One region of the Streptosporangium sp. NPDC049376 genome, then DNA from elsewhere that is predicted to be linked to it. Evidence: riboswitches for the same ligand, from Rfam matches in the RefSeq annotation. Region 1 holds a riboswitch; the other holds the start of a gene.
The links. Region 1 has a riboswitch for cyclic di-AMP ahead of ACIBVQ_RS16710 (hypothetical protein). Riboswitches for the same ligand answer to the same signal wherever they lie in the genome.

Region 1 (3,943 bases):
TTGACAAACCTTCTACTGCCCGGCGGAATTCTTTTCCTCGCCATATCTGACTTTTCATGAATAGCTCCGGGTTCGGAGCGGTTTCCCTACGCTGACCGGGCGGCGTTGTGGAGTCGTTGGCGAGGGGGACCCCGTGCTCGGAATCGAAGGCTGCCTGGCCGAGGCCATGGCCATCCCCGGCGCGCTGGACGCGGTGCTGATCGACCAGACCGGCGGGACGGCCGTGGCGGGCGGCGACGCGGCCCGCGAAACCGGCGCGGGCAGGGCCGTCGGGGGGCTCGGCGAGACCTTACGGGCGATGCTCGACGGCCTTGCCGTGAGCCTCCCCGGCGAGCCCACTGGAATCCGTGAAGTGATCATAACCACTGACGACGGATACCATTTACTAAAACCATTGGAAACGGTGTTCGACGGCCTGCTCGTGATTTATGTCCGTCTTGATGTACATCACGCTGATCTGGCCCTGGCGCGGCATCGTCTCCAGTCCCTGTCGGGTCACCTGACCGCCCGTGCCGGGGGTCTCACCGCCCCGCCGTTCCCGCGTGAGGAACGGCACCGGCCCGGCCCGCGAGGGTGCTTCGACACGGCCGGGCCACCGTGCCCGCCCGCGACCGGACCTCCCGCCGGGGCTCCCGGGGGGACCGTGACGGCGGGCGACCCCGCCGACGTCGACCTGCTCATCCGGCTGAGGAACGCGCTGAGGGCACTCGCCTGAGCCCGGTCCGACGCCTTCGATGACGCCCATGAAACCGCGGACGCTGAAGCGGACCAGAAGGAGGGTGCCGGTGGAAATCCGCGACGAGGTACGCCAGGAGATGACCCGGCTACGTGAGCGGACACCCGATGTGGACGGAAGCGTCGTGTGCGGCGCGGACGGCCTGACGATAGCCAGTGACCTGGACGGCGGTTTCGCCGAGCAGACCGGCGCCCTCTCCTCGGCGCTGCTGGCCCTCAGCCGCCGGATGGCAGACATGACGGGCAGGGGAACCTTCGAGGAGACGCTGGTCTCCGCGGCCGGCGGCTACGCGCTCCTCTACACCGCGGGCCCGAAGATCGTCCTCACGATCCTCGCCCGCCCGGGGTCCAACCTCGGATTGCTGCGGCTTGAGGGACGCAGGACGGCGGAGAACCTGGCCGCCATCACCTCCCGCGCCCGGACGCCCCGGTGACCGGAGCGGCGAGGACGACCGCGAGGGACCACGCGACGCCGAGGAGGGACCGAGGGTCCGGCCCGCGGGCCGTACGGCACGGCCGGTGAACACGGAACGAGGGCGGGCACCTGTGCGGGGTGCCCGCCCTCGTCCTTCCTGAGGGGGTCTCGGACTCCGAGGGGGATCGGAGGAGGGGTCCCGGGAGAGGAGCGGGACCTTCGGGGATCTCAGGAAGCGGGGATCCGAAGGGGGTCGGGGGTCTTCGAGGCTGGGGGATATTTCAGGGGGTTGGGGGATATTTCGCGATGAGGGGTTACGGCCGCGGCGCGTCGGCCAGGGCGGTCTGCGGCGGCGTGGCCGGGTTGTGGTCCATGAGCTTCCAGGCTCCGCTGGAGAAGGCCACGGGGTAGTTCTTCTTGCCGACGCCGTCGCCCCACTTGGTGATGACGTACTCGACCTTGATGTGCCCCTGGCCGTCGACACCGTCCACGCCCAGCGTGTCGGAGTTGAAGCTGCCGCCGGTCAGGTCGGCGAAGGTCTTGGCGTCGAGGTCGATCATGACGCCGCTGCTCGACGGCACGCCGGGGCCGCGGTCGCCGACGAAGAACTTGGCCTTCTTGCCGTTGTAGAGGACGTAGCCCTCGGTGAACAGCGGCCAGCTCGGGCTGGCGATCATGCCCTTCTGCATGGGCTTGCCGCTCGCGGGCAGACCGGTGTCACCGGCGCGGCCGGAGGAGTCGTCCCAGAAGTAGGAGGCCTTGGTCGAGCCCTTGAGCAGGACGGGCTCAGCGGCGGCCGGGGCGGTGGCGGTGGTTCCGGTGCCGGTGTCGGCTGCGGCGGGCAGCGCGGAGACGACACCCGCGGAGGTCAGGACGCTCGCGCTCAGGAGGGTGGCGGCGAGCAGACGATGGCGCAGGGCAGCGGAGAAACGCATGAAGACAGGGCTCTTTCACGAGGGAACAGGACAGCCGCTCGTGCCGGGCCGAAGACGTTCGGCGATCAGTGGGGCACGGGGCGTGAGCGCTCACAGGGAAGAGAGGCCGCACCAGGAAACAGGCGGGCGTACACGGAGCGCGGTGCGGAGCGGGGGTGCCGCGGTCAGGCGCGGCGGAAGTCTCAGTCGATCCGCGCGAAGGCGGTGCGTGCCGGTGGGTAGGCGACGACGTGATCCATGAGGGGATCTCCTCTCCATCTCGTCTACCGGGTTAGCTGACGGGTTCGGGCGGTGGAGTTGCCCTACCGCCGCGTTGTCGCGGCGGATTCACCCCAAAAGGTGGGTCCCCGGTTCCCGTCGCCCTCGGGAGGCTTCGGGATTCGACGTCGACCGACCGCTCCTTCTCGTGAGGGGCAAGTCACCGGTCGAGAACAACTAGGACACTACCCACCACAAACGGACAAAGCAAAGCAAAAGCCATGAAAACCCCAGAAGATCTACCTTCAACCCCCAAGAAAGGGACATTGGCCAGGTCTTGACCCCACTCCGCCCATGGCGTTAAGTTCGGTGAAACTGTTAGGAAACTTACCTAATAATTGACCCGTAATCATGGGCCTGACCTGCACGTTCTCCGCCCTTACACCCCCCAGGAGAAGCCCTTCATGAACAATCGGAAGCTTGGTGCGATCGCCGCCGCGGCGGCCGTACCCGTCCTGCTCTCGACGGTCATGGCCGGTTCTGCGTCCGCCCATGGATCGATGGGAACACCCGTCAGCCGGGTCTACGCCTGCTATCTGGAGAACCCGGAGTCGCCCGACACCCCGGCCTGCAAGGCCGCCGTCGGCAAATGGGACACCCAGCCGCTCTACGACTGGGACGAGTTGAACATCGGCACCGCCAACGGAAAGCACAGGGAGATCATCCCTGACGGGCAGCTGTGCAGCGCCGGACGCGCCAAGTACCGGGCCTACGACGCGGCCCGCACCGACTGGCCCTCCACGGCCATGCCTACCGGCGGCGGCGCCTACACCTTCCGCTACCCCTACACCGCCGACCACCCCGGCACCTTCGAGATCTACATCACGAAGGACGGCTTCGACCCGCTCCAGCCGCTGAAGTGGTCGGACCTGGACTCCACCCTGCTGGCGAAGGTCAGGAACCCGTCCAAGGTCAACGGCGAGTACGTCATCCAGGGCCAGCTGCCCCCGAAGACCGGCCGCCACATCATCTACTCGATCTGGCAGCGCTCGGACAGCGCCGAGGCGTTCTACACCTGCTCCGACGTGACCTTCGGCAACGTGTCGACCCCATCCCCGACCCCGACCGCCACGGCGACCGTGACGGCGACACCCACGGTGACGCCGACGCTCACCCCGACCCCCACCCCGACCGTCTCCCACACCTCGACGCCCACGCTGACGACGACCGCGACGCCGCCCGCGCAGCCCTGGGCCGCCGGTGTCTCCTACTACGCCGGGAGCGTGGTGACCTACGGCGGCTCCGCCTACCGGTGCCTGCAGGCGCACACCTCCCTGCCCGGCTGGGAGCCCGCCAACGTCCCCGCGCTCTGGCAGCGCGTGTGACCCGGTACCCGCCGTACGGGCCGTGAGGCCGTAGGGCACGCGAACCCCTCCCATCGGCTCCCGGGCGCGGGGCCGGTGGGAGGCTCGTTCTTCCGGACATCACGGGCAAACCCGGTAGCGTGAGCGCGTGTCACTGACCCTCGGCTGTTGCCTGGCCGCGCTGGTGACCGTCGCGGCGCTCTACGCGCTGGCCCTGTACGGCACGGCGGGAACCGCGGCGGCCGGGGCCGTCGCCGTCACCCTCGTGGTGGCGATCACGATCGGCGTCGTGAACG
Region 2 (3,943 bases), on a different contig from region 1:
CTCCGTCACCTACGTCAACGCCCCGCTCCTGGCCAAGGACCGCGGCGTCACCGTCGAGCTGGTGACCAGCGCGGAGAGCCCCGACTGGCGCAACGTGGTGACCGTCCGCGGCGTCCTGGCCGACGGCCGCGCCGTCTCGGTCTCCGGCACGCTCTCCGGCCCGCGGCAGGTCACGAAGATCGTCGAGGTCAACGGCTACCAGATGGAGATCGAGCCGACCGACCACCTGTCGTTCTTCACCTACGACGACCGCCCCGGCGTCGTCGGCGTCGTCGGCCGCATCCTCGGCGACCACGGCATCAACATCGCCTCCATGCAGGTCGCCAGGGACGCCAAGGGCGGCAAGGCCCTCATCGCGCTGACCGTCGACTCCGCCATCCCGGCCGAGGTGATCGACCAGATCGGCGGCGAGATCGGCGCCGACAGCGGCCGCTCGGTCGACCTGGCCGACTGATCCCGGAGCACGGCTCCCACGGCCGCCGTCCCCGTTCGCGGGGCGGCGGCCGTCTGCTTTTCCGGCCGAGCCTCGTCTCAATATATGAGAAGCCTGCACGAGGGGTGAGACAGATTGCGGAGGGCCGGTTATTATGGCTGGTAATGCGCCAGGTTCTCGTACTTATTACCTGCCGCGGCGAGGCCTGACACAGGGGCGGGCCGGCAACTCGCCGCGGTGTGATGGCGTTCGTCGGCCCCGGTTTCCCGTCGATCCGTGATCCGGATCCGCGATCCGATGAGGGCCCGTGACCAGGGTCCAGGCTCCCCTTCCTCCTTCAGCCAGCTCTGTGCGAACGAGACGAGAAGCGTCATGTACGACATGTATCCCTGGAACCGTCCCGAGGACAACGAGAACGAGGCCGCCCAGGCCCTGCAGACCGCGCTGGACCGCCGCGACAACGGCGGAGTGCCCCCGCACTCCTCCTGAGCCGGGTCCCTCCGGGGCCACGGGCGGTGCGGCGCCCGGGACCGGGAGAGGCGTGGGTCAGCGGGCGAGGGCCGTACCGGCCTGGGTCGACTGCCTGATCGCCGTGTCCAGCTCGGCCCGCTCGTCGGCGAGTTCGACCCCCTTGGGGTCCGGCCGTACGGCTCCCGCGAAGCTGGCGCGGCGCCAGGCCTGCAGCTTCTCCACCTTGACCACGTCGCCGCTGCGCGGGGCGTGGACCATGTAACCGGGCTTGGTGATCATGCCGACGTGACCGAGGTTGTGGAAGAAGACCAGGTCACCGGGCTTGAGGTTCTTCCAGGAGATCTTCCTGGCGAACGCGGAGTACTGCTGGGTCGTCGTGCGGGGCAGCCGGATGCCCGCGGCGCCGTACGCGCGGAGCATCAGGCCCGAGCAGTCGAAGCCGCCCCTGCCCGTGCCACCCCAGACGTACGGTGTGCCGCGCTTGGACATCGCCCAGTTCAGCGCCTTCTTCCAGGCCGGGACCTTCCGCGCGGTCCCGGAGAATCCGGCCGGGGCGGGTTCGACGGCGGGAGCGGTGAGCGGGGTCCGGGAGCTCTCCGCGGTGGGGGCCGGGTGCGCGAGGGCGAATCCGGCGGCGGCGAGCGCGAGGAGAGGAGTGGGGGAGGTGGTGGTGAGGGAGGAGTCCGCCAGTGCGACGGCGGGTGTCGCGAGGATGGTCGAGCCGGTGACGATCAGGGTCAGGACACGGGGGTAGGTCTTGCCGTTCAGGACCGTTCCTTCCATAGGGCCGGCCGGGTGAGCTGTCGGGCTCGGGCGTGGAGGTCGCCCTACGGCGCGTGGTGGCGCCGACTCGCCCCGAGGGGCCTCGTGGAAAACGCCGGAAACGTGCTCCGCCAGACGGAGTGCGGCTCGGACGCCCCGTGGACCCCGGAAGTGGTTCCCCGGCTCCGCGCGGACCGAAAGAGGGGGATGGCCTGCGCGAATTAGGCGACGATACGAATGGCCAGGACCTTAACGAAACGGTCAAAAGATCGCAAATAGGACAAACTTTTCAGGGCCTTCCGGGGCGGGAAGTGTCCGAGGGGTGAGATCGGTGGTTCGATTATCGAGACAGAGCAGATAGGGTGCCCGTTATGGATTCGCGCAATGTTCGTCTGGCCGTCATCCCTGGAGACGGGATCGGGACCGAGGTCGTCACCGAGGGCCTGAAGGTCCTCGAAGCCGTCGGAACGAAGGTGGAGACCACCACCTACGACCTGGGTGCCGGCCGGTACCACAGAACCGGTGAGGTCCTTCCCGAGGCGGTCCTCGACGAACTGCGCGGCTACGACGCGATCCTGCTCGGCGCGGTCGGCGACCCCAGTGTGCCGCCGGGCATCCTGGAGCGCGAGTTGCTGCTCAAGCTCCGCTTCGAGCTCGACCACTACGTCAACCTGCGTCCGGTCAAGCTCTTCCCCGGCGTCGCGACCCCGCTGGGCGGCTCCCGCCCCGAGGACATCGACATGGTCGTCATCCGCGAGGGCACCGAGGGCCTCTACGCGGGCGCCGGTGGTGTGCTGCGCCGCGGCACGCCGTACGAGATCGCCACGCAGGAGTCGCTGAACACCGCCTACGGTGTCGAGCGCGTCGTCCGCTACGCCTTCGAGAAGGCGCTCAGCAGGCCGCGCAAGAAGCTGTCGCTGATCCACAAGACCAACGTCCTCACCTTCGCCGGTGACCTGTGGTCCCGTACCGTCGACCGGGTCAGCCTTGAGTACCCCGACGTCGCCACCGACTACTACCACGTCGACGCGGCCTCGATGTTCTTCGTCACCCAGCCGGAGCGGTTCGACGTGATCGTCACCGACAACCTCTTCGGCGACATCATCACCGACCTCGGCGCCGCCGTCGCCGGTGGCATCGGCCTCGCGGCCAGCGGGAACGTCAACCCCGACCGCACCGCGCCCAGCATGTTCGAGCCGGTCCACGGCAGCGCCCCGGACATCGCGGGCCAGGGCAAGGCCGACCCGACCGCCACGATCCTGTCGGTCGCCATGCTCCTGGACCACCTCGGCCTGACCGAGGAGGCGGCCAAGGTCGAGCAGGCCGTGGCCGAGGACCTGGTCGAGCGCCAGACCGGGTGGGCGAGCCGTACCACCCACGAGATCGGCGACGACATCACCGCCCGAGTAGCCGGCTGACAAGCCGCCCGCACGACCCCAGACGCGCCCGGTGGCTCAGCAGAGCCGCCGGGCGCGTCTTTTTTGTTCGTCTCACCGAGCAGGCTGCCGGATTTTGGCATATATGCAGTAGTTTTCCGGTGCCTGCTCCGTCCCAGAATGGACCGTAGGTGCACTCCGCCACGAAGAGAAGGACCGCCGCCATGACCACCGCTCAGAAGCTGACCTTCGACGTGCAGCTCTCCGACCACGCTCGCTCCACGGCCGAGCGCGAGCAGGTACTGGCGAATCCCGGATTCGGTCAGACCTTCACCGACCACATGATCTCCATCGACTACACCGAGGGGGAGGGCTGGCACGACGCGCGGCTCACGCCGTACGGCCCGCTCAGCCTCGACCCGGCGACGTCGGTCTTCCACTACGCCCAGGAACTCTTCGAGGGGCTGAAGGCCTACCGGCAGGAGAACGGCTCGATCGCCTGCTTCAGGCCGTACGCCAACGCCGCCCGCTTCAACCAGTCGGCGCTGCGCATGGCCATGCCCGAACTGCCGCAGGAGGCCTTCGTCGAGTCGATCGAACTGCTCGTGCAGACCGACCGCGAATGGGTGCCGACCACCCAGGGCCACAGCCTCTACCTGCGCCCCTTCATGATCGCCACCCAGCCCGCGCTCGGCGTCAACTACCCCTCGCGGACCTACCGCTACATGGTGATCGCCTCTCCCGCGGCGGCCTACTTCGGCGCGGCCAAGGCCGTCTCGGTCTGGCTGTCCACCGAGTACACCCGCGCGGCCCCCGGCGGCACCGGCTTCGCCAAGTGCGGCGGCAACTACGCCGCGGCCTTCGTCGCGCAGCGCCAGGCCGTCGAGCAGGGCTGTGACCA

Region 2: linked by a shared signal. The riboswitch ahead of ACIBVQ_RS36060 (C40 family peptidase) and the one ahead of ACIBVQ_RS16710 (hypothetical protein) in region 1 are both predicted to bind cyclic di-AMP.

What each region holds. Positions count from the first base shown of each region.
Region 1 is NZ_JBITMT010000005.1:256,107-260,049, reverse strand. It holds gene ACIBVQ_RS16720 (hypothetical protein) at 134-715, shown strand; gene ACIBVQ_RS16715 (roadblock/LC7 domain-containing protein) at 786-1,169, shown strand; gene ACIBVQ_RS16710 (hypothetical protein) at 1,465-2,085, opposite strand; cyclic di-AMP (ydaO/yuaA leader) riboswitch at 2,331-2,481, opposite strand; gene ACIBVQ_RS16705 (lytic polysaccharide monooxygenase) at 2,748-3,668, shown strand; gene ACIBVQ_RS16700 (ATP-binding protein) at 3,796-3,943, shown strand, end outside.
Region 2 is NZ_JBITMT010000025.1:18,013-21,955, reverse strand. It holds gene serA (phosphoglycerate dehydrogenase) at 1-454, shown strand, start outside; gene ACIBVQ_RS36060 (C40 family peptidase) at 980-1,687, opposite strand; cyclic di-AMP (ydaO/yuaA leader) riboswitch at 1,675-1,889, opposite strand; gene ACIBVQ_RS36055 (3-isopropylmalate dehydrogenase) at 2,038-3,084, shown strand; gene ACIBVQ_RS36050 (branched-chain amino acid aminotransferase) at 3,267-3,943, shown strand, end outside.